DNA from 4 places in the Kitasatospora sp. Ki12 genome. Region 2 is predicted to be linked to each of the others. Evidence: riboswitches for the same ligand, from Rfam matches in the RefSeq annotation. Region 2 holds a riboswitch; each other region holds the start of a gene.
What was found. Region 2 has a riboswitch for cyclic di-AMP ahead of ACYP53_RS35525 (M23 family metallopeptidase). Riboswitches for the same ligand answer to the same signal wherever they lie in the genome.

Region 1: linked by a shared signal. The riboswitch ahead of ACYP53_RS37150 (glycoside hydrolase family 16 protein) and the one ahead of ACYP53_RS35525 (M23 family metallopeptidase) in region 2 are both predicted to bind cyclic di-AMP.
Region 3: linked by a shared signal. The riboswitch ahead of ACYP53_RS16965 (C40 family peptidase) and the one ahead of ACYP53_RS35525 (M23 family metallopeptidase) in region 2 are both predicted to bind cyclic di-AMP.
Region 4: linked by a shared signal. The riboswitch ahead of ACYP53_RS05220 (LysM peptidoglycan-binding domain-containing protein) and the one ahead of ACYP53_RS35525 (M23 family metallopeptidase) in region 2 are both predicted to bind cyclic di-AMP.

The regions. Positions count from the first base shown of each region.
Region 1 covers NZ_BAAIHT010000003.1:1,488,657-1,496,234, reverse strand. The annotation lists gene ACYP53_RS37165 (PPOX class F420-dependent oxidoreductase) at 21-455, opposite strand; gene ACYP53_RS37160 (alpha/beta hydrolase) at 800-1,942, shown strand; gene ACYP53_RS37155 (phenolic acid decarboxylase) at 2,051-2,380, opposite strand; cyclic di-AMP (ydaO/yuaA leader) riboswitch at 2,752-2,908, shown strand; gene ACYP53_RS37150 (glycoside hydrolase family 16 protein) at 2,929-4,164, shown strand; gene ACYP53_RS37145 (hypothetical protein) at 4,293-4,940, opposite strand; gene ACYP53_RS37140 (IclR family transcriptional regulator) at 5,176-6,021, opposite strand; gene aceB (malate synthase A) at 6,175-7,578, shown strand, end outside.
Region 2 covers NZ_BAAIHT010000003.1:1,104,898-1,112,475, reverse strand. The annotation lists gene purB (adenylosuccinate lyase) at 1-1,053, shown strand, start outside; gene ACYP53_RS35530 (MFS transporter) at 1,079-2,611, opposite strand; cyclic di-AMP (ydaO/yuaA leader) riboswitch at 2,923-3,103, shown strand; gene ACYP53_RS35525 (M23 family metallopeptidase) at 3,106-4,074, shown strand; gene ACYP53_RS35520 (DUF2470 domain-containing protein) at 4,336-5,055, opposite strand; gene ACYP53_RS35515 (RidA family protein) at 5,210-5,638, opposite strand; gene ACYP53_RS35510 (IclR family transcriptional regulator) at 5,668-6,417, opposite strand; gene ACYP53_RS35505 (sugar kinase) at 6,414-7,578, opposite strand, start outside.
Region 3 covers NZ_BAAIHT010000001.1:3,829,696-3,837,273, forward strand. The annotation lists gene ACYP53_RS16945 (rhomboid family intramembrane serine protease) at 1-89, opposite strand, end outside; gene ACYP53_RS16950 (hypothetical protein) at 291-554, shown strand; gene ACYP53_RS16955 (NYN domain-containing protein) at 895-2,205, shown strand; gene ACYP53_RS16960 (C40 family peptidase) at 2,406-3,443, shown strand; cyclic di-AMP (ydaO/yuaA leader) riboswitch at 3,782-3,935, shown strand; gene ACYP53_RS16965 (C40 family peptidase) at 3,946-5,067, shown strand; gene ACYP53_RS16970 (C40 family peptidase) at 5,294-6,340, shown strand; gene ACYP53_RS16975 (hypothetical protein) at 6,424-7,539, shown strand; gene ACYP53_RS16980 (glycosyltransferase 87 family protein) at 7,557-7,578, opposite strand, start outside.
Region 4 covers NZ_BAAIHT010000001.1:1,233,444-1,241,021, forward strand. The annotation lists gene ACYP53_RS05220 (LysM peptidoglycan-binding domain-containing protein) at 147-941, opposite strand; cyclic di-AMP (ydaO/yuaA leader) riboswitch at 947-1,113, opposite strand; gene ACYP53_RS05225 (cytochrome P450 family protein) at 1,357-2,736, opposite strand; gene ACYP53_RS05230 (SDR family NAD(P)-dependent oxidoreductase) at 3,026-3,451, shown strand; gene ACYP53_RS05235 (nucleoside triphosphate pyrophosphohydrolase) at 3,456-4,484, opposite strand; gene mfd (transcription-repair coupling factor) at 4,753-7,578, opposite strand, start outside.

The DNA of each region.
Region 1 (7,578 bases), 380 kb from region 2:
GCCGGCGGGCGAAGGCGGGGTCAGTCGGCCCGGTGGGTGGCGGGCAGGGGCTCGACGCCGACGACCCGGCGGATCCGGGTGGGCTGGACGAACACGGTGACCCGCCGCTCGCCCGGGATGCCCCACTCGTAGCGGTCCACGCCGAGGTACTTGTGCGCGAGGCGGTCCATCTGGCGGTCGGCCGTCTCGCCGGTCACGAACTCGACGGCCCGGCCGTGGATCTGGACGCGGTCGTACGGGTCGGTCGGGTCCGCGTGGGAGAGGCAGACGCGGGGGTCGCGGCGGAGGTTCCGCTCCTTGACCCGGCCGATGGTGGTGTTGAAGAACACCCGGTCGTCCGCCAGGTCCACCCACATCGGTGTGACGTGCGGGGCGCCGTCCACCCCGGTGGTCGCCACGTACCAGATCCGCGGCTCCCGTACCCGGGCCCTGATCTCCGCCGTCCAGCCGCCCATCGGTCGCCTCCTGTGTCGGGCCCGCACCGGTTCGCGCCGGGCTGCGCCGGCTCGCATCGGTTCGTTCCCCCGTCGTCGCCCGGGCCAACCCGACAGCGGACGGGTCACAGCGGACGGGTGACAGCTGACAGAATTCAGATTTCAGCTTTCAGATTTCGAAAGTTGTCAGCTGTCATCTGTCATCCGTCCGCTGTCATCCGTTCCTCGCGAACTCCCAGACTCGCGGGCCTTCTCCCAGGTAGCGCTAGGGTTGGTCCTCGCGTCCCGGCGGGGGAACCGGGGTGACCTCCTCGGATGTCCCCAGCGGAGGGGACTGGAGTTCGAGGCGTGGGAGCAAGTAGGACATGGGTCTGACGAGCCACAAGGTGTTGGCGCTGACCGTAGTGATCGCCCTCCTGGTGATGGGGGGTACGGTCTGGCTGTGGCCCAGGCTGGCCAAGAAGTCCTGGCAGGCGGTGCTCGGCCGGATCGGCGCGCTGTTCGCCACCCAGCTCACGGTGCTCGCGGCGCTCGGCCTGGTGGCGAACAACTACTTCGCCTTCTACAGCAGTTGGGACGACTTGCTGGGCACCGGCCAGACCGGCCCGGTGGTGATCCACAACAAGGCGGACGCCGCCGGCCGGCTCGTGGTGGAGACGATCGGCCACGCCGCGGTCAAGGGCGGCGGTGCGATGGGCCGTGAGCCCAGCCAGTCCGGCGAGATCCGCAAGGTCCGGATCGACGGCGCGGTCAGCCGGCTGTCCACCGAGGGCTACGTCTTCCTGCCCCCGCAGTACTTCCAGCCGGAGTACGCGCAGAAGCAGTTCCCGGCCGTGATCGTCAGCACCGGATTCCCGGGGATCGCCGAGAACCTGATCACCCGCTTCAACTACCCGGGCGCGGCGCTCAAGCTGCTGCAGGAGGGCCGGATGCAGCCGACCGTCATGGTCCTGATGCGTCCCTCGCCCGCGCTGCCGCAGGACACCGAGTGCGAGGACATCCCGAACGGCGCGCAGTCCGACACGTACTTCACCAAGGACGTGCCCTCGGCGATCCAGGCCAGCTACCGGGTCTCGTCCGACCCGCAGGCCTGGGCCTTCATGGGCAACTCGACCGGCGGCTACTGCGCGCTCAAGCTGGCCATGCGCCACCCGGACGTCTTCCCGACGGCCGTCGCCCTCTCGGCCTACTACGACGCCGCCGACGACCCGACCACGGGTGACCTGTTCGGCGGCAGCAAGCAGCGCCGGGACGAGGCCAACCTGATGTGGCGGCTGAAGAACCTGCCGCCGCCGAAGGTGTCCGTGCTGCTCGCCGGCACCAAGAAGGGCGACGGCGACTACCGGCGGGAGACCGAGGCCTTCGTCGACGCGGTGCAGAGCCCGATGAAGGTCTCGTACAGCATGCTGGAGAACGGCGGCCACAACTTCGAGACCTGGAGCGCGCTGCTGCCGTCCTCGCTGGAGTGGATGTCCCAGCACCTCAAGGTGCCGAACCAGACCGTCTGACCTGGACCGCCCGGCCGCCGACCGTCCGAACAGACCGAAGCGTCCGAACAGAGCGAACAGACCGAACCCCCGGAGCCCGCGGCCCCGGGGGTTCGGTCGTCAGGCGGTTCAGGCCACCCGCTCCAGCGTGCCGGTGTGCAGCTGCCCGACCCGGCCGCCCTCGCCCTCGAAGGTCCAGAACGCCCGGACCGTCTGCGCGTTGAGGTCCATCACATGACTGACGGTGATCCCGCTCTGCTCCGTCCAGCTGACGAAGTAGATCCCCGGCGCGACCTCGGCGACGTGCAGTCGCACGTCCTCCCACTGGCCCGCGGACTCGCCGAGGCCCTCCCAGCGCAGCCGCGTGCCGTCGGCCGAGTAGGTGTTGCGGAAGGCCGCGCCGTTGTCGGCCCGGAAGACGTAGGTGCGGCCGGCGAAGGCGGGCAGGGACACGGTCATGGTGGGGCGGCTCCTCGTTTCGGGGTTCGGTGCTCTTGTGCACTGCGGAAGATGTCAGGCCTCCAATTTATCCGACCGGGTGAATTCGGTCAGATCTTTGTCACGGTGTGGCCCGGCCACGGTGCGGATCGCGACCGCAGCCGGGCCGCAGCGGGGCCACCGCGCCGGCCCGAAGCCCGGCCACCACTGGGCCGCGCGAGGTGATCAACTCGGCCACCACGCAGCGTCGTTGATCGACACCACTGTGAGCTGCACGACAACCGGCCCGAGGAAGTTGTCCGTTCACGTACGGCCTGCCTAGCCTGCAACGACCGTCCGCCTCCGCGGACCCCGTCGCCGGGACGCCGAGTCCTGTCCACTCGCCGACGGGTCACCGAGCACCACAGCGGACAGGGGCGGGGGAACCAAGGTCGGCGCCCGGCCCCGTGCGCTCGCGCGTACGGGTCGAGGCTAGGGGTGAAGCCGCTCCACAGGCGGCCGGGCAACTGCAGCCCGAACCCGACAGCTAACCTCGCAGGCGTCGCAGAGGCCACCACATGCGTATATCGATGCCTGCTGCCCGGAGCCACGCGCCGCGCCACGCCGCCCGTTCCTCCCGCCGCGGCCGCAACGCCGCCTTCGCCGCCACCGGGGCGCTCGCCATCAGCGGCGCCGGACTGCTCGGAGTGCCCTCCGTCACCGGTGCCCAGGCCGCCACCGCGCCCACCGTCACCCAGGACCGTCTCGCCCCGGCCACCATGGTCGCGGGCAAGGCCACCACGGCCTCGCTCGCCCTGCACTCCTCGGCCTGCTTCACCGCGAAGACCGTGGGCGTCGGCGTGCGCGACGCGCGCGGCACCAACCTGGACTTCCCCGGTAACGCCTCCAACCTGCAGATCTGCCCGGGCGGGGTGAACTTCACCAGCGGTGCGCGCACCCTGCCCGCCGGGACGTACACCCAGTTCGGCTTCTGGCAGGACCAGGCGGGCGCCTGGCACAACCTGCCCGCGCAGCAGCTGGTGGTCTCGACCGCCGCCACCCCGGCCCCGGCGCCGAGCCCCACCCCGACGCCGAGCGCCACCGCGACCCCGACCACCCCGGCGCCGTCCTCCCCGGTCGCCGGCAAGTCGCTGACCTGGTCCGACGAGTTCAACAGCGGGATCTCCTGGGGCCAGCGCTGGGTCGGCGACAAGAGCAGCTCGTACCACTACGGCAACCACAATCCGGACGACAACAAGCTGGACTGGCTGAACAAGAACAACGTCAGCGTCGCCAACGGGGTCGCCACCTTCACCGCCGCGCCCGGCTCCAACACCCTGGAGAACGGCAAGCAGGCCTGGAACACCGGCTTCCTGACCACCGAGGGCTCCAGCGAGGGCTTCCAGGTCAAGACCGGCGACTACGCCGAGACCCGGGTCAAGCTGCCGGCCGGCACCGGAGCCTGGCCCGCCCTGTGGACCTGGAAGAACGGCAACGGGGAGATCGACTCCTTCGAGTACCACCCCGACAACCCGAACCTGCTGGAGCTGACCAACCACGTCAACCCCAGCACCCCGAAGTACTACACCGACGCGAGCGCCGTCGCGAAGGACCAGTGGGTGACCATCGGCACCTACTACGGCGCCACCTCCGTGGACTGGTACGTCAACGGCGTCAAGGTCCACTCGGACGGCAAGGGCGTCGGCTCCAACTGGTCGGCGTACCTGATCCTCAACCTCTCGGTGTGCGCCGGGAAGTACCACCCCGCGCCGCAGGGGACCGCCCCGATCACCATGGCCGCCGACTACGTCCGCGTCTACCGCTGACCGGCGGCGGGTGACCGGTGACCGGTGACCGGTGATCGCTAACCCGTAGGACCGCCCCACCGGGGCCGGAGGCCGGCAGCCGCTCGTCGGCGCCCGGCACCCGGTGGGGCGAACCTGGTTCAGGGACCCTAGGCCGTCTCGACCACCTTGAGGTCGAACGGCTGCCGGTTGTTGTTCCCGTTCCGGTCGTCCGGGCTGCGCAGCGCGACGAAGCCCTCGTGCGAGCCGAACGCGATGTCGTCGGAGAGGCGCACCGGGATGAGTGCGGTGGCGCTGCGGCCTTCCTTCAGTCCGGGCCCGAAGACACAGCGCACCCGGTGGCCGTTCTGGAACACCTCGCAGTCGGTGGGGAAGAACGGAGGGTCGGGCGTCACTCCCTCCGGCAGGGTGACCACGACCGTGACCGGGGAGGCGGTGGTGTCCGGGCCCAGGTTGGCGATGAAGGCGTGGATGGTCGTGCGGCCGCCGGGCGGTGCCGGGTCCGGGTCGAGCTGGACCACCTCCAGGTCGGAGTCGGACGGCGCGGCCGCGAGGGCGGGCAAGGTGGACACCTCGGGGGAGGCGGACGTTCCCGGTGCGCCCGGTGCGACGACGTCCACCGCCGGACGGGGCTCCGGCCGGCGCAGTGCCCAGGACGGGCCGGTGGCCAGCATCGCCACCGCGCAGCCCGCCGTCACGGCCGCGACCAGCCCGGCCCCGCCGAACCCCTTGCTCCTCGCGCTGCCGCGCGACTCCGTTCCACCCCGTGCGACGCCCCGTACATCCCGGTGCTTCATCCCGGTCACCCTGCTCTCGTGCTCCGGCGGCCCGCACCGTCGCGGGCCGCGTCCGGGATCAGCGTGGCCGAGCCGCCGTCGCGACCGAGGGGTAACCCGATCCGCCCCGCTCGCCGTCCGCCCGAATGGAGGACGCGCGGTCCTTCCCGCCGGAGCGCGGGGTTGACGGGAGTCGGGGTGCGAGTCCGAACGGGGCGCCGGACGGGGTGCCGAATGGGGTGCCGGGCGTGCCGGGTCAGGGGGCGAGGACCTGCCCCAGCCGGGTCGCGATCTGCTGCATCACCGGTACCAGCGAGGCGGCCCCGGCCTGCTCCTCCAGGGCCCGGATGCGGGCCTCCGGCCCGGAGACCGAGAGCGCGGTGGGCGTCGGCGCGCCCGGGACGGCGAGCGCGATGCAGCGGACGCCGATCTCCTGCTCCTGGTCGTCGACGACGTAGCCGCGTTCGCGCGCCTCGGCGAGCTGGCGCATCAGCTCCTGCGGGTCGGTGACCGTGTACTCGGTGTGCGCCGCCAGCGGGTTGGGGCCGAGGACGGCGCGGGCCTCCTCCTCGGGCAGCTGGGCGAGCAGGGCCTTGCCGACGCCGGTGCAGTGCGGCTGCACCCGCCGGCCGACCTCGGTGAACATCCGCATCGAGCGGCGCGACTGCACCTGGCCGACGTAGACCACCTCGCCGCCCTCCAGCACCGCCAGGTTGGCGGTCTCGCCGGTGGCCTCCATGAGTTCGGCCAGGTAGGGGCGGGCCCAGCTGCCGAGCAGCCGGCCGGCCGTCTCGCCGAGGCGGATCAGCCGGGGGCCGAGGGTGTAGCGGCGGGCGGTGTCCTGGCGGACATAGCCCTGCTGGACGAGGGTACGAACCAGTCGGTGGATGGTCGGCATCGGGAGGCCGGAGGTGGTGGAGAGCTCGCTGAGCGTGGCCACGCCGCCCGAGTCGGCCAGCGCCTCCAGGAGTTGGAAGGCGCGCTCGACGGACTGCACGCCGCCGCTCGCGCGGTCGGCGCCCGTCGTCGATGCTGTGTCGGGGGTCGCAACCACCGGCGTTCCCTTCGCTGTCGGGGAGGAGTAGAGTCCCGGCGACCTCATCAACAAACCGTTGAAATTCTGTATCGCGGAAACTAGTCTCCACCTTACAGAATCGAACTCGCCGACAGGTGGGTATCGATCGAGGAAGTTCCCGAGGAGGCTCCCACCGGAGCTCCCTTCGCCAGGCTCAACCGTCTTAGGAGTGTCCTGCTCATGGCTGCAGATCAGGGGCCCTCCCCCAGCCTCCGGCCGGGGGTACCCCCAACCGCCTCTCCCGCCGCCCCGGTCGTCACCGTCGCCGGTCCGCGCGTCCCCCGGGCGGAGGAGGTGCTCACTCCGGAGGCGGTCGCCTTCGTCGTCGGCCTCCACCGCGCCTTCGAGGGCCGCCGGCAGGAACTCCTGGCCAGGCGGAAGACCCGCCGCGCCGAGATCGCGGCGACCGGCACGCTGGACTTCCTCCCCGAGACCGCCGACGTCCGGGCCGGCGACTGGAAGGTCGCCGAGGCGCCCCGCGCCCTCCAGGACCGCCGGGTCGAGATCACCGGGCCGACCGACCGCAAGATGGTCATCAACGCCCTCAACTCCGGCGCGCGGATCTGGCTCGCCGACTTCGAGGACGCCACCTCCCCGACCTGGGAGAACGTGGTCAGCGGCCAGGTCAACCTGATCGACGCCTACGAGGGCCGGATCGACTTCACCACCCCGGCCGGCAAGGCGTACGTCCTCAAGCCCGCCGCCGAACTCGCCACCGTCGTCGTCCGCCCGCGCGGCTGGCACCTGGACGAGAACCACCTGCTCGTCGACGGCACCCCGGTGGCCGGCGCCTTCGTCGACTTCGGCCTCTACTTCTTCCACAACGCCGCCCGGCTGCTCGCCAGGGGCGCCGAGGACCCCAACTCCGGGCCGTACTTCTACCTGCCCAAGACCGAGAGCCACCTGGAAGCCCGGCTCTGGAACGACGTGTTCACCCACGCCCAGGCCGAACTCGGCATCCCGCACGGCACCGTCCGCGCCACCGTCCTGATCGAGACCATCACCGCCGCCTTCGAGATGGACGAGATCCTCTACGAGCTGCGCGACCACGCGGCCGGCCTCAACGCCGGGCGCTGGGACTACCTGTTCTCGATCGTCAAGAACTTCCGCGACGCCGGCGAGCACTACATCCTGCCCGACCGCAACAGCGTGACCATGGCCTCGCCGTTCATGGCCGCCTACACCCGCCTGCTGGTGCAGACCTGCCACAAGCGCGGCGCCCACGCGATCGGCGGCATGGCCGCGTTCATCCCCAGCCGCAAGGACCCGGAGGTCAACGCGGCCGCGCTGGAGAAGGTCAAGGCCGACAAGGACCGCGAGGCCGGCAACGGCTTCGACGGCTCCTGGGTCGCCCACCCGGACCTGGTGCCGGTCGCCCGTGCCTCCTTCGACGCGGTGCTCGGCGAACGGCCCCACCAGAAGGACAACCCCGGCCCGTCCGAGCCGGTCACCCCCGCCCAGCTGCTCGACATCGCCGGCGCCGGCGGCAGCTGCACCCACGCGGGCCTGCACAACGCCGTCCAGGTCGGCGTCCGCTACATCGAGGCCTGGCTGCGCGGGCTGGGAGCGGTCGGCATCTTCAAC
Region 2 (7,578 bases):
ACGGTGGCCGTGCTGGTCCGCCTGGCGAAGCTGTCCGCCCAGCACTCCGAGCTGGTCATGGCCGGCCGCTCGCACAACGTGGCCGCGCAGGCCACCACCCTGGGCAAGCGCTTCGCGTCGATCACCGACGAGCTGCTGGTCGCCTTCCGCCGCCTGGAGGAGCTGATCGCCCGCTACCCGCTGCGCGGGATCAAGGGCCCGGTCGGCACGGCCCAGGACATGCTGGACCTGCTCGGTGGCGACACCGACAAGCTGGCCGAGCTGGAGCGCCGGGTGGCCTCGCACCTCGGCTTCGACAACGTGCTGACCAGCGTCGGCCAGGTCTACCCGCGCTCGCTGGACTTCGAGGTGCTCACCGCCCTCGTCCAGCTGGCCGCCGCGCCGTCCAGCCTCGCCAAGACCATCCGCCTGATGGCCGGCCACGAGCTGGTCACGGAGGGCTTCAAGGAGGGCCAGGTCGGCTCCTCCGCGATGCCGCACAAGATGAACACCCGCTCCTGCGAGCGCGTCAACGGCCTGGCCGTCATCCTGCGGGGCTACGCCTCGATGACCGGCGAGCTGGCCGGCGACCAGTGGAACGAGGGCGACGTCTCCTGCTCGGTCGTGCGCCGGGTCGCGCTGCCGGACGCCTTCTTCGCCTTCGACGGCCTGCTGGAGACCTTCCTGACCGTCCTCGACGAGTTCGGCGCCTTCCCCGCCGTGATCGAGGCCGAGCTGGACCGCTACCTGCCGTTCCTCGCCACCACCAAGGTGCTGATGGGCGCGGTGCGCGCGGGCGTCGGCCGGGAGACCGGGCACGAGGTCATCAAGGAGCACGCCGTCGCCTCCGCGCTGGCGATGCGCGCCGGCGCCCGGGAGAACGAGCTGCTGGACCGGCTGGCCGCCGACGAGCGGATCCCGCTGGACCGGGCCGCGCTGGACGCGCTGCTGGCCGACAGGCTCTCCTTCACCGGCGCGGCCGGCGCCCAGGTCGCCGAGGTGGTCCGCCTGGTGGAGGCCGTCGCGGCCGCCTACCCGGAGGCCGCCAAGTACGCGCCGGGCGACATCCTCTAGGAAGACGCCGTCCGCTGACGGACAGTCAGCTCTTCGAGGGCCCCGCCGCCGTTCCGGTGGCGGGGCCCTCGTGCGTGTGAATGTGGCCCGGGTCGAGCGGCGGGGTGGTGCCGCAGCACCACTCGGTGTCCGGCTCGGCCACCGGGTGGTCCTCGGGGGTGAGGACGTTGCCCCGGACGGCGGCGAAGGCGATGAGCCCGCCTGCCGTCAGCAGCCCGGCGCAGATCAGCATCGCGATGTGGAAGGCGTGGTCCACGGCGGAGGGCACCCGGTAGGCGTCGCCGCTCAGGCCCGCCAGCGCCGGGAGGGCGGCGACGGCCAGCAGACCGGCCGCGCGCGCGGCGGCGTTGTTGACCCCGCTGGCGATGCCCGCGTGCCGGACCTCGACGGCCGCCAGCACGGTCGCGGTCAGCGGCGCCACCAGGAGGGTCATGCCGCAGCCCATGACGGTGACGGCGGGCAGCACGTCCGCCCAGTAGGAGGAGCCCGCACCGGCGCGCAGCATGAGCAGCACCCCGGCGGCGCAGAGCAGCGGGCCGATCGTCAGCGGGATCCGCGGGCCGATCCGCTTGCCGAGGCGCGCGGCGCGCGAGGACAGCGCGAGCATCAGCACGGTGATCGGCACCAGGGCGAGGCCGGACACCAGCGGGGAGAAGCCGGCGACGATCTGCAGCTGCACGACCAGCAGGAAGAACACGCCGCTGAACGCCGCGTAGACGCAGAGGGTGACCAGGTTCACGGCGGTGAACAGCCGGGAGGAGAACAGGCCGAGCGGCAGCATCGGCTCGGGGGCCCGGCGCTCGACGACGATGAAGGCGGCACCGATGGCCAGTCCGAGCACGCCGCTGACCCAGACCGTGGCGGACACGCCCTCACCGGCGGCGGTCAGGGCGTAGGTGATCGCGCCGAGCGCGAGCGCGGCGAGCACCGCGCCGAGCACGTCGAAGCGGCCGGAGGCGCCCTCGTCCCGGCTCTCCGGGACGTACCGGGTGGCGACGGCGATCACGGCGGCGGCGAGCGGCAGGTTCAGCAGGAAGATCCAGCGCCAGCCGGGGCCGTCCACCAGCCAGCCGCCGAGGAAGGGGCCGACCGCCGCCGACACCCCGCCGAGGCCGGACCAGAGGCCGACGGCCGCCGAGCGGTCGTCAGGGTGGAAGACCGCCTGGAGCATGGCGAGGGAACCGGGGGTGAGCAGCGCCCCGCCGATGCCCTGGACGGCCCGGGCGGCGACCAGCACGTGGATGTCCGGCGCGGCGGCGCAGGCCGCGGACGCGACGGCGAACCAGACCACGCCGATCAGGAAGACCCGGCGCCGCCCGTACCGGTCGCCGAGCGCGCCGCCGAGCAGGATCAGGCCCGCCAGGGTGAGCAGATAGGCGTTCAGGGTCCATTGCAGCGACGCCAGGGAGGCGCCGAGGTCGGCGCCGATCCGGGGCAGGGCGACGTTCACCACGGTGCCGTCGAGCATCGCCATGCTGGAGCCGAGCACCGTCGCCAGTAGTACCCAGCGACCCTGCGCGGTGCCCAGGCGCAGGGTGCCGGCCTCGGAGGTGGCCACGGCTCGATCCTCCGCCCCGCGGGGCGTACGTGACAAGGGTCACCGGTGGGTGTGTCGGGGGTGGCGGTGCGTGAGCGGACGGCAGCGCAGTGCCGACGACTTCGGCGCAGGGTCGTGGATCAGTGGCGCGGCGTAAATGGATTGTGTACGCACCGTACAGCGGATCATTCGGAGGGTGACCGGCGCAGGGGGGATGGTTGCCCGTTCAAGAGATCGACATTGCTTCACCCGAACGGATGGGTTTTAGTTCAGCGACCGCCCGGCCAGTCCGGACGGATCCTCCGGGCGGAACGCCGAATCCTGCCGCTGCCCGGTGGTTCGATCTGAACTCTGTACGGCAGGAGCGGGGGACCCACAGGTAAGTCGCCGGACCGGAGTTCGCGCCTCAGGGCGCGGGCGTCCAGGGCCGGCTTGGGGTGAAGCCGCGCATGCGGCCGGGCAACTCCAGCCCGAACCCGACAGCTCACCTCGCAGGCGTCGGAGAGGAAACTTCCATGCCTGCTCAGGCTCGTCGTATCGCCCTGCCCCGCGCCGCCCGCATCGGCATCGCCACCGCCGTCACCGGTGTCTCCTTCGTCCTCCCGCTGGTCACCGCGGTGAGCGCCCAGGCCCACACCGCTCCGGCCGCCCCCTCCGCCCCGGCTGCCGCCGCCACCGTCGCCGACGCCAAGCCGGCCGGCCAGGCCGCCCCGGCCGCCGCGCACGAGAGCTACCGCGTCATCAGCGGCGACACCCTGTCCAAGATCGCCGACGCCAAGCACGTCGACGGCGGCTGGCAGGCGCTGTACGAGCAGAACCGCTCGGTCGTCGGCGCCAACCCGAACCTGATCTACCCGGGCCAGCAGCTCGCGCTCGCCGGCCACGCCGCGGCCCCGTCCGCGGACGCCGCCCCGGCCGCCCCGGCGAAGCCGGCCGCTCCCGCCGCCCAGACCGCCAAGCCGCAGGCCCAGGTCCAGGTCAAGACCGAGGCCGCCAAGCCGGCCGCCCCGGTGCAGACCCAGGTTCAGACCGCCGCCCCGGCCCAGGCCGTGACCGCCGCTCCGGTCGCCGCGACCTCCGGCTTCGTCGCGCCGCTGGCCAACCCGCAGCTCGGCACCGCCTACGGCGTGGCCGGCTCGATGTGGGCCTCCGGCCACCACACCGGCCAGGACTTCATCGCCTCCACCGGCACCCCGCTGCGCGCCGTCGCCAACGGTGTCGTGGTCAAGGCCGGCAACGGCGGCGCCTACGGCAACGAGGTCGAGATCAAGCTCGCCGACGGCCACTACGCCGAGTACGCGCACCTCTCCGTGATCGGCGTGACGATCGGTCAGACCGTCACCGTCGGTCAGCAGATCGGCCTCTCGGGCGCCACCGGCAACGTGACCGGCCCGCACCTGCACTTCGAGATCCGCACCGGCTCGGAGTACGGCTCGGACATCGACCCGGTCGCCTACCTGCGCGCCCACGGCGTCGCGCTCTGACCCCTCCGGGGTTTCAGTAACCACCGCTGCTGCGGAGCGAATCGATCCTCCGGGATGGTCATGTCGGGTGACCGCTCGACCGGGTGATCGCCGCACAGTGGTCATGGGCGCGGGACACGCCCAGGCCGGCCCGGCTCGCGGGACAATCCTCCCTCGCGAGCCGGGCCGGCCGTTGTCGTTTCCGGGTGCGGCCGCTGCTGTGCGTGCGAGGGGTTGCCGGCCCGGTCAACTCCCCTGCGGGGGAACGGCGGTGGGCCCGGTTCAGCTCCGGTGGGCCGGCTGGCCGTACCGGGCGGCGGCCAGCAGGTCGTGCATCCGGTGGCCGAAGTCCTCGGTGTCGCGGGCCGGTTCGGGGAAGACCAGGCGGACGTCGCGGTGGCCGTCCGGGTGGTCCAGGCGCAGCACCAGGCCGTGGCGGTCGAGGGCGAGCGGGCGGACGTCCGGGTTGCGGACGAGCAGTACCGGGTCGAGCAGCCGGGTGAGGACGTCGAGCGCCTCGGCGTGCTCGTCGGCGAAGTGGGTGAGCATCGCGGCCTCGTGGCGGGCCATCGGGTCGGCGGCGGCGAGGGCGAGGTCGGCGCCGGTGACCGCGCCGGTGCGGTACGGGGTGGCGAGGACGGCGTGGGCGACGTCCACGTGCAGGTGGACGCTGAGGCCGTCGTCGGCGAGGTGGGCGAGGTGGAGCCGGCCGGCCAGGGTGAGGCGGGCGCGGACGCGGTCGCGGACGGCGACGGGGGAGACGTCGGTCACGTCGAGGACGACGGCGAGGCCGTCGGTCGCCTGGGCGGCGGCCAGGGTGAGCGGGGCGTCCAGCGGGGCGCGCAGCCGAAGGCGGGAGCCGTGGGCGGAGACCGGGGTGTCCAGGTCGTGGTGCTCGCCCAGGGCGCGCACCGTGAGCGAGGAGGCCGTGCTGAGCAGGCTGTGGATCCGCTCGGCGGTGGTGGGCTCGGGGACCTCGGCGTCGCCGGTGGGCAGGCTCATGGGCGGACCTCCAGGTAGTTAGGTGAGCCTAACCTAATGTCGCCGTCGGGGTGTGGCAAGCGGGACACCGGAACTCGCCGTGGGGGGCATGCCGTGGGCCCGGACATGCCGAGGGCCCGGACGCGGCGTCCGGGCCCTCGGGGTGGCGGGAGTGTCAGCCGATGACGGCCTGGGCGTCGATCTCGACCAGCATCGGCTCCTGCGGGAGCTCGACGAAGACGGTGGTGCGGCAGGGCTTCACGCCGCCGGGCTTGATGTTCTCCTCGATGAACTCGGCGTAGACCTCGTTCATCAGCGGGAAGTCGGCGCGCTTGGTGAGGTAGACGCGGAACATCACCACGTCCTCGATCGTGGCGCCGCCGGCCTCGACGATCGCCTTGACGTTCTCCAGGGTGCGCCGGGTCTGCGCCTTCACGTCGCCGCGGTGGAGGTACTCGCCGGTCCCCGGATCCTGCGGGCCCTGGCCGGAGACCTGCAGGATCGGGCCCTTGCGCACGCCCTGGGAGAACGTCCAGGCGGGGGCGGGGGCGCCGTCGGTGCGGATCTCGACCTTCCGGTCGGTCTGGGGGTGCTCGGCGGACATGGGACTCCTCGGAGGTTCTCGACGGTTCGTCAGTGGTGGTCGGGGCGGCCGCAGTCGGCCGAGACGGCGCGGGCGGTGGCGAGCAGCTGCGGGAGGAGGTCCAGCACCCGCTCGTACGGGAGCACGACGTCCGGGACGGAGATGGAGGCGGCGGCGACGACCCGTCCGCTGGCGTCCCGGATCGGCGCGGCCACGCAGTTGATGAAGGCCTCGTACTCGGCGCGGTCCTGCGCCCAGCCCTGGAGGGCGACCCGCTCCAGCTCGGCGAGCAGCGCCTCGGGCGAGGCGAGGGTCCGCTCGGTGTGCGGGGTGAAGTCGATCCCGGCCACCACCCGGCGGCGCTCGGGCAGCGGCAGGTCGGCCAGCAGCACCTTGGAGACGGCGGCGCTGTGCAGGGCGGCGCGCAGGCCGATCCGGGAGTACATCCTGACCGGGTGGCGGGAGTCGAACTTGTCGATGTAGACCACCTCGCCGCCCTCGTACGCGGCCAGGTGCACGGTCTGGCCGGTGGCGGCGTTCAGCTCGGCCAGGTGCGGGGCGGCGATCCGGCGGACGCCGCGCTGCTCCAGGGCCAGGCCGGAGAGGGCGAACAGGCCGGCACCGAGGTGGTAGCGGTAGGCCGGGTCGCGGTAGACGAATCGTTCCTCTTCGAGGCTCTGGAGCAGCCGGAGCACGGTCGTCTTGTGGACGCCGAGCACCTCGGCGAGCTGGTCGAGGGAACGTTCGCCCTCGCCGAGCTCGGCGAGGATGCGCAGGGCGCGGCTGACGGTCTGGCTCATCGTGCTCCGCTTCGAGGGCTGGGGGTCCCGCTCATTGTGCCGGGGCCCGGTCGGCCGGTGTGCGGGGCCCGGGTGGTGCGCCGGGTGCCGCCGGCAGGCGGGGGCGGGCCGGTGATGCCGTCCGGGGGCAGGGCCGGGCCGGTGATGCCGTCCGGGGGCAGGGCCGGGCCGGTGATGCCGTCCGCGGTGACCCGGGTGGCGGCCCAGTGCGCGGGGGAGGCGTCGAGCAGGGCGGCCACCACGGCGGCGGGCGGCAGTTCGGCCTGGTCGCCGTGGGCGGTCAGCGCGCAGGCCGCGCTCAGGTGGCCGAGCCGCAGCCGGCGGCGCTGGTCCAGGCCCCGGAGGGTGCCGGCCAGGTAGCCGGCCGCGAAGGCGTCGCCCGCGCCGGTGGCCTCGACCACCTCGACGGCGAGGGCCGGTTCGGTGACCGCGGTGCCGTCCCGGTCCAGGGCGGTGACCTGCCGGTCGGCGTCCTTGACCACGAGCGTGGCGGGGGTGGGGAAGCGGCGGCGCAGCGCGGCCGGGTCCCCGGTGCCGAAGGCGGCCTGGGCCTCGTCGGAACCGAGCAGCAGCAGGCCGGCGGCGTCCAGCAGCGGCGGCAGCACCGCCGGGTCGCGGTCCCGCCAGAGCGCGGGGCGCCAGTTGAGGTCGAAGCTGACCGTCCGGGTCGGCCGGCGGTCGGCGAGCAGGGCGTGCAGCAGGGCCAGGCAGTCGTCGGAGAGCGCGGCCGTGATGCCGGACAGGTGCAGCAGGCGGGCACCGGCCAGCAGCGCGGCGGCGGCCGGGTCGGCGAGCAGGGCGGGGGAGAGCGCGGCGGCCGCGGAGCCGCGCCGGTGGTAGTGCAGCCGGCTGCGGCCGGGGCCGAGGTCCCGGTCGTGGCCGGTGGTGCCACCCACCTCCTTGAGGTAGAGGCCGGTCGGGCGGTGCGGGTCGACCGCGACGGCCGAGACGTCCACACCGCGCGCGGCGACCTCGGCGACCAGCCGGCGGCCGAAGCCGTCGTCGCCGACCCGGCTGATCCAGGCCGTCGGCACGCCGAGGGCGGCCAGCGCCCCGGCCACGTTGGACTCGGCGCCGCCGACGGCGAGCCGGAAGTTCTCCACCGACTCCAGCGGTCCGGGGCGGTCCGGGAGCAGCACGGCCATCGACTCGCCCAGGCAC
Region 3 (7,578 bases), on a different contig from region 2:
ACCGCGATCAGGGCGTAGGTGACCGCCGGGGCGGGCGCGTCCGGCCGGCCGCCCCGCTCGGCGGTGTGGTCGGGGGCCGCGAGCGCCATGCGGCCAAGCATCCCTCCGGGCGCCGCAGGTGACACGGCGGTTTACGGCAGGTGGACTAGCCCCGCTATTCCGCTGACCGGTGGTCGTGGTGGTTGCCCCAGGCAATAGGCTTGGGGCGGGCAATCCCGCCTCCCGCCGCCGATGCCGGGGCTCCGGGGGGAGCGCCTAGCCCACGAAGGGACCACCCGAGAGGACCCCCGATGACCGTCCCCGCTCTGACCGCCGAGACGCGCTGGCGCTGCACCCTGTGCGGAAACCTCACCCGGTTCGACGTGACCCGCACCGCGCGGGTGACCGAGTTCCTGCACTTCGACCTGGCCGGCGACTCCAAGGTCGAGGAGACCGAGGTGCTGAGCGAGACCGTCGAGTCGGTGCGCTGCCGCTGGTGCAACGCCGTGGACCAGGTCGAACTGGTGGCCCGTCCGGGCGCCGAGGGCGTGGAGGCCCCGGCCGAGCAGGGCTGACCCCCGCAGCTTCGGCGGGCGGTGCGCGGCGCGCCCGTCCGCCGCACGGGACAATGACAGAGAACAAGACGTACGGAGCGTGACGACAGGGGGCGGTCGCGGCCGTACCCCGCCGGAGAACAGGATCGGAGCCGAGGACGTGGTGGACGCAGCGAAGGAGCCCGGCGAAGCGCAGGGGCTTCGGCCCGCTGCGCAGGCGCCGGAGGCCGGGACGGGCCCGGCGGGGAGCGCCGCGTCCGGAGCCGTCGGGTCCGAGGGCGCCGGGAGTGTCGAGGGTGCAGCGGAGGTCCCGGCCTCCGGGGACGTCGAGCACGCCGCCGGCTCCGAGCCGGAGCGGGTCGTGGAGAAGCTGGACCGGCCGCTGCCCGAGGGGGTGCGCCGGCGGGTGGTCGGGCTGGCCTCGGACGCGCTGGGCGGACTGCCGCCGGGCGAGCTCCCGCAGAGCCTGCGTCAGTACGTGAAGTTCACCCCCGCGCGGCGGGCCAAGTACGCGGCCACCGCGCTGGCGGCCGCGCTGGAGGCGGAGCCGGCGTTCCGGGTGCGGATAGCGGAGCGGCTGCGGCTGGGGCAGCCGGACCTGGTGCGGGCGCTGGAGTCGGGCAGTGTCCCGGGCGCCGCCGATCCGATGGACGTCGCGGCCGCGGCCTACCTGGTGCGCTCGGCGGGCTGGAGCCGGCTGGTCGCCGAGGCCGGCGAGGAGGCCGAGCGGGCCGGGGCCGAGGACGCGGTCGCGGAGGCGGCCCGGCTGGTGGAGAAGCTGCAGGCCGAGCTGGCCGAGGTGCGCTCCGCCGCGCGGGCGGACCTGGAGCGGCAGCGCGCGGAGTTCGAGGGCGTCCGGCGGGAGGCCGAGTCGCTGCGCAAGAAGGTGCGGTCGCTGGAGAGCGACACCCGCCGGGCGCAGGCCGAGACGCGCCGGGTGGTCGGGGAGCTGGAGGCCGTGAAGGCCCAGGGCGCGGCCGAGCGCGGCGCGGCCGAGACCGAGGCGCGGCGGCTCAGGCACCGGGTCTCCGAGCTGGAGAACGCGGCCGAGCAGGGCAAGCGGTCGGCCCGCGAGGGGCGCAGCGTCGAGGACATGCGGCTGCGGCTGCTGCTGGACACCGTGCTGCAGTCGGCCCAGGGGCTGCAGCGGGAGCTGGCGCTGCCGGTCTCCCAGATCCGCCCGGCGGACCTGGTGGAGGCGGTGGTGCCGGGGGCGGCCTCGCCGCACGACGTGGCGCGGCGCGGGCTGGCCGAGGACGACCCGGCGCTGCTGGACCAGCTGCTGGCGATCCCGCAGGTGCACCTGGTGGTGGACGGCTACAACGTGACCAAGACCGGCTATCCGACGCTGCCGCTGGAGCAGCAGCGGATCCGGCTGCTGGGCGGGCTGGCGATGCTGGCCCAGCGCACGCAGGCGGAGGTCACCTGTGTGTTCGACGGGCAGGACCTGGACGTCCCGGTGATCATGGCGCCGCCGCGCGGGGTCCGGGTGCGGTTCAGCCGGACCGGGGAGACGGCGGACGAGCTGATCCGCCGTCTGGTGCGGGCCGAGCCGCAGGGCCGTCCGGTGGTCGTGGTCTCGGCCGACCGGGAGGTCGCGGAGGGCGTGCGGAAGGCGGGCGCGCGCCCGGTGGCCTCGGTGCTGCTGCTGAACCGGCTGTCGCGGCCCTGAGTGCGGACCGGGCGGAATGCGGCCTGGTCAGCGTCGTTTCCGCGATGGTGTGCGGGTCCCGTGAAGTCAGTGTGGGAAACGGAGTTCACGCCTACGGGGGAGTAGCAAAACGGATAGATCTTCACTAGGGTCTGGCGTCAAACCTATTTTCCGGAATCTCATCAGATCAGGTGAGTCCGATGGAAGAAGGAGCTGCTCCCTTGGCCTCCCACCGCCGTCCGAAGCAGGCGAGCCGCGCCCGGGTCTCCGTGCTCACCGCTGCCGCTGCGACCGCGGTCGCCCTCTCCGCCCAGGTCGCCGCGCACGCCGCGCCGCAGCCGAACAAGACGGACGTCAAGGCGCAGATCGACCAGCTCCAGGAGGAGCAGGAGCAGGCGGCGGAGAAGTACAACGGCGCCAAGGAGCGGGCCGACCAGCTGCGCAAGCAGGCCGACCAGCTGCAGGACCAGGTGGCCCGGGGTCAGGAGCAGATGACCCAGCTCCAGGTCGGCCTGGCCGAGGTGGCGGGCGAGCAGTACCGCACCAACGGCATCGACCCGTCCGTCCAGCTGATGCTCTCCTCCGACCCGTCGGGCTACCTGGACAAGGCCTCCACCGTCCAGCAGGCCAGCACCACCCAGGCCGAGGCGCTCAAGTCGCTGCTGGACCAGCAGCGCCGGCTGGACCAGGAGAAGACCGAGGCGGCCGCCGTGCTGGCCTCGCTCGACACCACCACCAAGGACCTGAACCAGGCCAAGTCGGACGTCAACACCAAGCTGAAGGCCGCCCAGGACCTGCTGAACTCGCTCAGCGCCGCCGAGCGCAACGCCCTGAAGGCCCAGCAGGCGCAGGACGAGCGCGCCTCCCGCGGCAGCGAGCGGGTCGACCTGAGCAACCTGCCGCCGGCCAGCGGCTACGCGGCGGTGGCCCTCGCCAAGGCGATGAGCAAGCAGGGCTCGCCGTACGTGTGGGGCGCCACCGGTCCGAGCACCTTCGACTGCTCGGGCCTGATGGTCTGGGCGTACGGCCAGGCGGGCGTCTCGCTGCCGCGCACCTCCCAGGAGCAGGGCCACTACGGGACCCGGGTGCCCTCGATGGACCAGGCCCAGCCCGGCGACCTGGTGATCTACGGCGGCGACATGCACCACGTCGGGATGTACATCGGCAACGGCATGGTGGTCCACGCGCCGCACACCGGTGACGTCGTGAAGGTGATGAAGGCCGACGCGATGCCGATCAACACCATCCGCCGGGTCTGACGGCCCGACACGCCGAAGAGGACCCGTCCGGGCCCTGTGATCCGCGCCACCCTCCGACGGGGGTGGCGTTCGGGTTTTCGACCGCTTCGCGCTCAATGGGTGAGACCTGATCAGCCTTGCGTACGGCGGCGGTCACCAACGGTCATTTTCACAAAAGAACTTGGGTAATCTTCCGTCTTTTTTCTGACAAGGATTTGAACCGATCACGGTTCAGTTACTAGGGTCATGCTCCGAACCACCGCACTGTCGATCGCCCAGCCAGGGTGGCGGCGGTGGTTACCGCCGAGTTCGCGAGGCAGCGGGGCAGGACGAAGCGACTGCCCGACAGGGGAGCCCAGTGGTCGGGGGCGCTGCGCAGCGGAGCCGGGGAACCACGTTCCTCCGGGGTGAATCGGTGCCAGGTCGGCCGTTGCGACGGCCGTGAGGCGCCGTAGGGCATGCTTCCGGCCCGAACCCGTCAGCTCACCCGGTAGGCGGACGTAGGAAGAAGGAGTCCGCCTTCGTGGCGTCCCATCGTCGTCCCAAGCCAGCCGGCCGCGCCCGTGTCTCGATCCTGACCGGTGTCGCTGCCGCAGCCGTCGCCCTCTCCGCGCAGTCCGGCGCCCACGCCGACCCGCAGCCGACCAAGGACCAGGTCAAGGAGCAGGTCGACCAGCTCAACGAGCAGGCCGAGGTGGCGACCGAGCAGTACAACGCCGCCCAGGAGAAGCAGCAGGCCCTGGAGAAGCAGGTCGCCGGCCTGCAGGACCAGGTGGCCCGCCAGCAGGCCCAGGTGACCGACCTGCAGGGCGGCCTCGCCGAGATCGCCGGGGAGCAGTACCGCAACGGCGGCATATCCCCGACCGTCCAGCTGATGTTCTCGTCCAGCCCGGACACCTTCCTCACCCAGGCCGGTGCGCTGAACCAGGCCGGTGACACCCAGAAGAACCAGCTGAAGCAGCTCCAGGAGCAGCAGCGCAAGCTCGACCAGGACCGCTCCGAGGCCCAGGGCAAGCTCGCCGAGCTGGAGTCCACCACCACGCAGCTGAAGGCCTCCAAGGACGAGGTCCAGAACAAGCTGAAGGCGGCTCAGGACCTGCTCAACACCCTGACCGAGCAGGAGCGCCAGGCGCTGCGCGCGGCCGAGGAGAAGGCCGCCGCGGACGCCAAGGCCCAGGCCGACGCCGCGAAGGCCCAGCAGCAGGCCGCCGAGCGCGCCTCGCGCGACAACAGCCGCACCGACCTCGCGGCGCCCTCGTCCACACCGGTCGCCAAGCTGCCCGCCGCCGGCAGCTCGCGCGGTGCCGCCGCGCTGTCGGCCGCCGCCTCCAAGGTCGGCAGCCCGTACGTGTGGGGCGCCACCGGCCCGAGCTCCTTCGACTGCTCCGGCCTGATGGTCTGGGCGTTCAACCAGGTCGGCGTCTCGCTGCCGCGCACCTCGCAGGACCAGGCCCACGCCGGCACCCGGATCGGCACCGACCTGTCCCAGGCCCAGCCCGGCGACCTGCTGATCTTCTACACCGACGCCCACCACGTCGGCATCTACGCGGGCAACGGCCAGGTGCTGCACGCGCCCAAGCCGGGCGCCTCGGTCCGCTACGAGGCCGTCAGCAACATGCCGCTGTCCGGCATCGTGCGGGTCTGATCCCCGCTCCGCGCCTCCGGGCCCGGTCTTCCGTCACGGGAGGCCGGGCCTGCGGCTTTTCCGGCGGATCGGGCTGATGTCCGATTGCGGGTCAAATATTCGGGTCCGGAGGGGTTTGGACTCGCTTGCCCGGACTCGCTAACGTCTGCCACCGGACTCCCGCTCCACGGCCGCCCGCAGTGGTGCGGCGGCGGGGGCCGCGACGCCGGATTGGAGCCGCTGCAGCATGCCCGTGCACCGCCGTTCCCAACTGCTCGCCCGCGCGCTGGTGCTGACGGCGGCGGCGACCACCGCGCTGGGCGTGGCGACCGGCGGCAGCGCCCAGGCCGCCCCCGGCAGCCCCGACCCGGCCGACCGCAAGGACGTCAAGGCGCAGGTGGAACAGCTCTACGACGAGGCCGAGCAGGCGTCGGAGAAGTCCAACGCGGCGCAGGAGGCCCAGCGGCGGCTCCAGGGCGAGACCACGATCCTGCAGGGCGAGATCGCCGTCGCCCAGGACCAGCTCAACGAGTTGCGCGGCGACCTGGCGACCGTGGCCGGGGCCGAGTACCGCGGCGGCGGGATGACCCAGACCGCCCAGCTGATGCTCTCCCCCGACCCGGAGGGCTACCTCGCCCGCGCCCGCGCCCTGGGCCAGGCCACCGAGCGGCAGCGGGAGACGCTGCACGAGCTGGTCACCCGTCAGCGCCGGCTCGACCAGCGGCGCACCGAGGCGACCGGCAAGCTCGCCGAACTGGACGAGGCCCGCCGCTCGCTCGCCGACAGCAAGCAGCAGATCCAGCAGCGGCTGGCCAAGGCGCAGAAGCTGCTGAACGGCCTGGGGGCGGCCGAGCGGGTCCGGATGGTCGCCCAGGACGCCAGGGACGCAGAGCAGCGCGCCACCCGCGGCACCGACCGGCTGGACCTCGGCTCCACCCCGCCCGCCTCCGAGCGGGGGGCCGCCGCGCTGGCCGCCGCGGTGCGGATGGTCGGCTCGCCGTACGTCTACGGGGCCACCGGGCCGCGCGCGTTCGACTGCTCCGGTCTGATGTACTACAGCTGGCGGCAGGCCGGAGTGACCCTGCCGCGCACCTCGCAGGCCCAGGCGTCCGCCGGCCAGCGGATCAACATCTCCGACGCGCGACCGGGAGACCTGGTGATCTTCTACCGGGACATGCACCACGTCGGCATGTACGCCGGCGGCGGCGTGATCGTGCACGCCCCCTACCCGGGCGCCAGGGTCCGCTACGAGAGCGTCAACGCCATGCCGATCTCAGGGGTGGTCAGGCTCTGAGCTCGCCGCCGTCCGACCCCCGCGACCCCCACCCGATAGCCCGGCCCCGCCGCGCGCTGTCCCGGCGGGGTGCGCTGCTGCTCGTGGCCGGCGGGCTGGCCCAGCTGTCGCTGCCGCCGGCCGCCCCGGCGGCACCCGCCCGGCAGGCCGCCGACCGGCGCGCCGAGGTGGCCGCGGCGCTGGCGGAGCGGGCGGCCTCGCTGTCCTCCCGGTCGGGGCTGCCGGTGGCCGAGGCCGGGTACCGCGACCTGGTGCTCGCCGCCGGCGGCGGCCCGGACCGGCTGACCGCCGCGGCCGACCTGGCGGTCCGGATCGCCGGGTACGACGACCACCCCGTGGTGTACCCGCGGCGGATCGAGCTGGCCCGGGCGGCGGACGGCTGGCGGGTCGAGCGCGAGGAGAGCGCGAGCGGGCCGCCGGCGCTGTGGGACTTCGGCCCGGTGCGCGCGGCGCCGGGCGCGCGCTGCCTGGTGCTCGCCTCCGCCGACGGCCCCGACCCGGCCGGGCTGGTCGAGGTGGGGGACCGGGCGGTGCCCGCCGTCGAGGAGCTCTGGGGCGGCGGCCGGCCCGGCCGGCTGCTGCTCGAACTGCCCGCCACCGAGGAGCGGTTCGCCCGGTTGCTGGAGGGCGACCCGGCGAGCTGGACGGACATGGCGGCGGTCACCGTGGCGGCCCCCGGCGCGCCCCGGAACACCCCGGCGGACCGGGTGCTGGTCAACCCCGAGGCGTACGGGCGGCTCAGCGCCTTCGGCCGGCAGGTGGTCATCACCCACGAGGCCACCCACGTCGCGACCAGGGCCGACACCCGGGCCTGGACACCGCTCTGGCTCTCCGAGGGCGTCGCCGACTGGACGGCCTACCGCGACTCCGGCCGCGGCCCGCGGCAGATCGCCCCCGAGCTGGCCCGGGACGTCGCCGCCGGGAAGGCCCCCACCGAGCTGCCCGAGGACCGGGACTTCACCGCCGGCGCCCCCGGCATCGCCCAGGCCTACGAGCAGTCCTGGCTGGCCTGCGAGCTGATCGCCCGCCGCTACGGGCCGCAGCGGCTGATCGCCTTCTACCGGGCGGTCGGCGCCGACGACGGGCAGGGCGAGGACCGCGAGCGTCGTGCGGACCGGCTGCTCCGCGCCGAACTGGGCCTCGGCCTGGCCGAGTTCACCCGGCTCTGGCGGGAGGACGTGGCGGCGCTGAAGGACTGACTCTGGGCTGGGACGCGTCAGCGCCGCTGCTCGGCGGGC
Region 4 (7,578 bases), on a different contig from region 2:
TGCGGCCCCGGAGGGACGGCTCCGGGGCGGGCGCGGCGCCCGGGGCGGGAGCGCGTCCCGGGGCCGGGCGCGCCTCCCCGGGGCGGAAGCACTTCCCGGGGCCGGAGCGTCTCCCCCGGCCGGGCGTGCCTCCCGGGCGGGGCGGCTCAGCCGAGGTGCAGGACCTGGCCGGGCAGGATCAGGTCCGGGTCGCCGCCGACGGTGCCGCGGTTGCCGTCGTAGAGCGCGTGCCAGCCGCCGGACACACCCTGGGTGGCGGCGATGGTCGACAGGGTGTCACCGGCGCGGACGGTGTAGTCGTGGCCGGTCTGCGCGGCCGGGGCCGGCTGGGCGGCGGACGGGGCCGCGTGCTTGGGGACGTACTGCTGCGCCGACTGGTCGACGGGCTTCTCGGCCTGCTGCGGCGCGGCGTGCTTCGGGGCCTGCTTCTGGGCGGGCTTCTCGGCCGGCTTCTGGACGGGCTTCTCGACCGGCTTCTGGGCCTGCTGCCGCTTGGGCGTCTGCTGCTGCGGGGCGGACTGCGGCTTGGCGTCCGAGGAGGTGTCGACCGACGCCGGGGCGCCGCCCTTGCTCAGCCCGGCCTTCTGGGAGCAGACCGGCCAGGCGCCCGGGCCCTGCGAGGCGAGCACCTTCTCGGCGATCGAGATCTGCTGGCCCTTGCTGGCCTGGTTGGCCTGCGGCGCGAAGGAGGTGCCGCCGTACGCCTTCCAGGTGCTGGAGGTGAACTGCAGGCCCCCGTAGAAGCCGTTGCCGGTGTTGATGCTCCAGTTGCCGCCGCTCTCGCACTGGGCGACGGCGTCCCAGGTGGAGGCCGGGGCGGCGGAGGCGCCGGTGGCGGTGAGGAGCGGCATCGCGAGTCCGACGCCGGCCACACCCGCGACGGCGATGGCCTTCTCGGCCTGGGTGCGACGACGGTGGCGGCCAGTTCCAACGAACAGCATGAAGAGGTCCCTCTCCGCACGCCTGCGAGGTGAGCTGTCGGGTTCGGACCGGGAGGTGGCCCGGCCGCCGTACGCGGAAACGATTCCGCTCGGGCGGCTTCACCCCAAGCCGTGGGGACGGCAACAAACCTGGGTCCCCCGCCCCTGCCCAGGGTTCTGGTCGGTTTCCCGTGACGCGGCGGGCAGGATTCGGCGTTCCGCGCACGAGGTCCGCAGCTGCGAACTCCAGGGAGAGTAGACAGATCCTCAGACCAATCACAAGCTCATATCACCGATATCACACAGAAATTACGGCGCGTGTCCGATCGCCTACCAACGGCGGCGTTATGTCCGGATTGATGGTCCTTCACACCCTGATTCAAGGGCTCCGGGCGACGCTCCGTCAGCGCGTCACCCGGCTCACCGTCACTTCGTGTCAATTTGTCAGGGGCGCGGAAGGAGCGTGCGCGGGGGCCTGCGGAAGCGTGTGCGGGGAGCGGCTCTCCGGACTGAATTCGACCGGGAGTTCCCGCAGGCCACGCATGATGAGACCACCTCGCCAGCGCAGATTCTCCGGACTTTCCGCGAGCCGCAGATCCGGCAGCCGGGAAAGCAGCGTGGCCAGCGCCGCCCGCCCCTCCAGCCGGGCCAGCGGGGCTCCGATGCAGTAATGGATGCCGTGCCCGAAGCCCAGGTGCGGATTGTCCGTTCTGGCCAGGTCCAGGGTGTTCTCGTCCGCGAACCGGGCCGGATCGCGGTCCGCCGCGGCGAGCACCACCAGCACCGGATCGCCCACCGGGATCTCCACCCCGCCGATGGTCAGCGGCTGCGTCGCGAACCGCCAGGTCGCCAGCTCCACCGGCCCGTCGTAGCGCAGGAGTTCCTCGATCCCCGTCTCCAGCAGCGCGCTCTCCCCGCGCGCCACCGACTCCTGCAGCAACCGGCGCTGCCCCGGATCGCGCAGCAGCGCGTACGTCCCGTTGCCGATGAGGTTCACCGTCGTCTCGAAACCGGCGAAGAGGAGGATGAAGGCCATCGCCGCGGCCTCGTTCTCGGTCAGGTGCTCGCCGTGGTCGCTCGCCCTGATCAGACCCGAGATCAGGTCGTCCCCGAGGTCCGCCCGCTTGCGGTGGATCAGCTCCAGCAGGTACGCCCGCATCCGCTTCACCGCCCGGCCCACGCCACCGCGTTGACCGCCGCCGTGCCGGATCATCATCCCCGCCCAGTCGCGGAAGTCGTCCTGGTCCTCGGCCGGCACGCCCAGCATGTCGCAGATCGCATAGATGGGCAGCGGGAAGGCGAACTCGTGGATCAGGTCCGCCGAACCGCGCTGCGCGAAACCGTCGATCAGCCGGTCCGTGAGCTGCTGCACCCGCGGCTCGAACTCCGCCACCCGGCGCGGGGTGAACGCCTTCGACACCAGCCGGCGCAGCCGGGTGTGGTCCGGCGGGTCGATGTTCAACAGGTGGGTCATCAGATCCGCCTGCCGCTCCCCCGGGATGCCCACCCGGCCGGTGCGGTGCGCCTGCTCGCTGTGGTGCGCCGGGTTCTTCGACAGCCGGCTGTCCGCGAGCGCCTGCCGGGCGTCCGCGTACCTGGTCACCAGCCAGGCCTCGACACCGCTCGGCAGCTTGGTGCGGTGCACCGGGGCGTGCTCGCGCAGCCAGGCGTAGGCGGGGTACGGGTCGGCGGCGAACTCCCAGGTGAACAGCTGCGGCGCGGCGGGCGGCGCGGCGGGGGCCGCGGGCTCCGGGGCCGGGGCGTCGGGCTGCTGGGCGGCGGGCTCCGCGAAGGGGGCGTCGGGCTGAGCTGGCATGGGTCGACCGTATCCGGTGGGTGTCCGCACCCCCTCCCGCAGGACGCGCGCCACCCCGCGTCAACGGCGTGCGGCCTCCGCGCCGACGGCATGCGACCGGTGCGCCAACACTCCGTGGACGACCCGTGGACGGGCCGTGGACAGCTCTTGGACAGCTCTTGGCCGGACGGCAGGCGTGAGCCTGGTCACCTGAGGGGTAATCCCTGTTGCGGAGGATCAGGACCTGCCTACGATCCTCCGCAGTACGCGTGGGCGCCGGTGCGGTGTCGCCCACAGGGAGGAGCAGACCATGCGGGTCAGCGGGTCAGTCGTCGTCATCGCGGTACTCGACGGCGGGTCGGGCTCCGGCCTCGCCCGCCGGTTCTCCGCCGCCGGCGCCGCCGGAATGCTGATCGCCGACCAGCACGTCGGCATCGCCGAGGACCTCGCCGCCGAACTCGACCGGCCGGGCTGCCCCGTCGTGGGCGTCTCCGGCGACATCCGCCGCCCCAGCGACGTCGCCGCCCTCGTCGACACCGCGGAGAAGCACCTCGGGCCGATCGACCTCTTCGCCGTCGCCGGCCCGGACGGCGAGCGGATCATCTCCCTCGCCGACCTGCCCGACCACCTCGACCTGGAACGCCTCGCCGAACTCGTCGTCCTCGTCGGCGAGGCCATCGGCGAACTCGTCCCGCCGCAGCGGCACCCCGTCCGGGCCACCGCCACGGCGGCCTGAGGCCCTACTCCTCGTCCGGCTTGAGGCCCTCGGCCGCGCGCACCGCGTCCCGGTAACCGCGCGCGGCCGAGCGCAGCGCCGCGTCCACGTCCACCCCGGCGTCGTGCGCCCGCTGCGCCACCGCCAGCAGCAGCCGGCCCGCCGACTCCGCGGTCACCTCCGCCGGCAGCTCGTACGGCTCGTCCGGCACCCCCGTGAAGCCAGCCCGACGCACCCGCGACACCAGCTTCGCCGCGTACGCCAACGCGGGCAGCCCGGCCGGCACACCGTCCAGCACCGACTCGCGGTCCGCCTTCTCCGCGGCCTTCAGCTGCTCCCAGTTCGCCTCCACCTCGGCGGCGCCCCCGGCCTCCACGTCCCCGAACACGTGCGGATGCCGGTACATCAGCTTCTCGACGATGTCACCGGCCACGTCGTCCACGGTGAACGGCTCGGTCGGGTGCTCCTCGGCGATCCGGGAGTGGAAGAACACCTGCAGCAGAACGTCGCCCAGCTCCTCGCGCAGCGTCTCCCGGTCCCCCTCCTCGATCGCCTCGACCAGCTCGTACGCCTCCTCGACCAGGTACTTCACCAGGCTCTCGTGCGTCTGCTCGGCGTCCCACGGGCAGCCGCCCGGCGAGCGCAGCCGGTCCATCACCGTCACCAGGTCCAGCAGCCGCGACCCCGGCAGGTCGTACGAGCCCGGCAGCACCTCGATCTCCGGCACCTCACCCGCCCGCTCCACCGCGAGCCGCGCCAGCGCGTCCGTCAGCCCCGGATCCCCGTCCGGACTGCCCAGCCACACCGTCGCCCCCTCCGCGGCGGGCCGCTCGGTCAGCAGCCGCGCCAGCCCGGGCACCGACCCGGCGGCCACCACCTCCACCGCCACCCCGGCCTGCCGCACCGCGGCCACCTGCGGATGCCCCTCGTCCCCCACCAGCACCCGCCCCGCCGACCGCAACGCCTCCCACGCCGGCCACGCCAACAACCCGGGCGCGACCCGGTGGGTCGTGGTCAGCAGGATCAACTTGGCACCGGGAACATTCGTCGTCACACCCCCGAACCTACCCGCCCCACCCCACCCCTCGCCGACACACCGCCAACACCGAGACAGGTACATGCCACCACCCGGCCCGGGCCCCCACCCCGCCACACAGGAAGTCGGGCCCTTCGACGAACCAGTGGGGGCCCTGTTCACAGCCGACGCCGCACAACCGCCACCGTCGGCACCCGGACACGGAAACGGCGGCCCCGGGCCGAAGCCCGAGACCGCCGTGAAACACCGCCGTGAACCGCCCCCGCGAACGACCGGCCGAGGGGTGCTACTTCTTCGAACCCGCCAGGTCGTCGAACATGGCCGACAGGAACTCGCTGCACCAGCCCAGCAGTTCCCGGCCGACCAGCGGCTTGCCGCCGATCCGCCCGGTGCTGGGACGCGGCACCAGGAGCTGCTGGGCGGCGGCCTTGACCTGGCTGCGCGGGTAGAGCCGGTTCAGCCGCAGCTGCTGCGACTCCCGCAGCTCCACCGGCCCGAAGCGGACGTTGGAGCCCTGCAGGGTGATGTCCGCGATGCCGCACCGCCGGGCGTACAGCCGCAGCGCGGCGACCATCAGCAGGTTCTCCACCGGCTCGGGCAGCTTGCCGTAGCGGTCCACGAGTTCGTCCCGGACCTGCGTGATGTCGTCCTCCGAGTTGACCGCCGCGATCGAGCGGTAGGCCTGCAGCCGCAGCCGCTCGCCGGGCGCGTAGTCGTGCGGCACGTGCGCGTCGACCGGCAGCTCGATCTTCACCTCCAGCGGCTCCTCCTCCGGTTCCCCGCCGCTCGCCAGCGACTCGCGGAACTCGGCCACCGCCTCGCCGACCATCCGCATGTAGAGGTCGAAGCCGACGCCCGCGATGTGCCCGGACTGCTCGCCGCCGAGCAGGTTGCCGGCGCCGCGGATCTCCAGGTCCTTCATCGCGACGTACATGCCGGCGCCCATCTCGGTGTGCTGGGCGATGGTGGCCAGGCGCTCGTGCGCGGTCTCGGTGAGCGGCTTCTCCGGCGGGTACAGCATGTACGCGTAGCCGCGCTCGCGGCCGCGCCCGACCCGGCCGCGCAGCTGGTGCAGCTGGGAGAGGCCGAAGGTGTCGCCGCGCTCGACGATCAGGGTGTTGGCGTTGGAGATGTCGATGCCGGACTCCACGATCGTGGTCGACACCAGGACGTCGAACTCCTTCTCCCAGAAGTCGACGACGACCTTCTCCAGCTGGGTCTCCCCCATCTGTCCGTGCGCGGTGGCGATCCGCGCCTCGGGCACCAGGTCCTTCAGCCGGGCGGCCGCCTTGTCGATCGACTCCACCCGGTTGTGGATGTAGAACACCTGCCCCTCGCGCAGGAGTTCACGCCGGATCGCGGCCGAGATCTGCTTCTCGTCGTACGGTCCGACGAAGGTCAGCACCGGGTGCCGCTCCTCCGGCGGGGTGGTGATGGTGGACATCTCGCGGATGCCGGTGACCGCCATCTCCAGGGTGCGCGGGATCGGGGTCGCGGACATGGTCAGCACGTCCACGTTGGCCCGCAGCTTCTTCAGCTGCTCCTTGTGCTCGACGCCGAACCGCTGCTCCTCGTCCACGATGACCAGGCCGAGGTCCTTGAACTTCGTCTCGGAGGAGAACAGCCGGTGGGTGCCGATGACGACGTCCACCGAGCCCTCGAACAGCCCCTCCAGCACGGCCTTGGCCTCGCTGTCGGTCTGGAACCGGGACAGCGCCTTCACCGTCACCGGGAAGTTGGCGTACCGCTCGGCGAAGGTCGAGAAGTGCTGCTGCACCAGCAGCGTGGTCGGCACCAGCACCGCCACCTGCTTGCCGTCCTGCACGGCCTTGAACGCGGCCCGCACCGCGATCTCGGTCTTGCCGTAACCGACGTCGCCGCAGATCAGCCGGTCCATCGGGACGGACTTCTCCATGTCGGACTTGACCTCGGCGATGGTGGTCAGCTGGTCCGGGGTCTCCGCGTACGGGAAGGCGTCCTCCAGCTCGCGCTGCCACGGGGTGTCCGGGCCGAAGGTGTGGCCGGGGGCGGCCATCCGCGCCGAGTACAGCTTGATCAGGTCGGCGGCGATCTCCTTGACCGCCTTCTTGGCCCGCTGCTTGGTCTTCGCCCAGTCCGCGCCGCCCAGCCGGTGCAGGGTCGGGGCCTCGCCGCCGACGTACTTGGTGACCTGGTCGAGCTGGTCGGTCGGCACGAACAGCCGGTCGCCGGGGTGGCCGCGCTTGGCCGGGGCGTACTCCAGCACCAGGTACTCGCGGGTGGCGCCCTGGACGGTGCGCTGCACCATCTCGACGTACTTGCCGACGCCGTGCGCCTCGTGGACGACGTAGTCGCCGGCGACGAGCGCCAGCGGGTCGATCGCGTTGCGGCGGCGCGAGGGCATCCGGCGCATGTCCTTGGTGGAGGACTTCTGGCCGGACAGGTCGGTCTCGGTGATGACCGTGAGCTTCAGGGCCTCGTCCACGAAGCCGTGCTCGATCGAGCCGCAGGAGACGTAGACGACGTCCCGGGTGGGCGCCTCGGCGAGGTCGGCGACCAGACGGGCCGGGATGCCCTCGTTGCCCAGCACCTCGGCGAGCCGGGACGCCGGCCCGTGCCCCTCGGTCACCATGACGACCCGCCAGTCGGCGGCCAGCCGCTCCTTGGCGTCGGCGATCGCCCGGGCGGTGTCGCCGCGGTAGGCCTCGACGGCGTGCATGCCGAGGGTCAGGGTGTTGGTGTCGATCTCCAGGATGCCGTCGATGGTCGACTCGCTGGTCGCGAACGGACTGACGGACCACCAGGGCAGCCCGATCTCGGCGGCGTGCTCGCGCACCTCGGCGAGCGAGCGCAGCGAGGCGGCGGAGACGTCGATCGCCTCCAGGTCGATCGGCCGGTCCCCGCCGGACGCGGCCGCGACCCAGGAGGCGTGCAGGAACTCCTGACTGGTCGCCACCAGGTCGGCGGCCCGGGTGCGGACCCGCTCCGGGTCGCAGACCACCGCGACCGAGCCGAGCGGCAGCACGTCGACCAGCAGCTCCATGTCGTCCACCAGCACCGGCGCCAGCGACTCCATGCCCTCGACCGCGATGCCCTCGGCGATCTTGTCCAGGATCTCGGCCAGCCCCGGGTG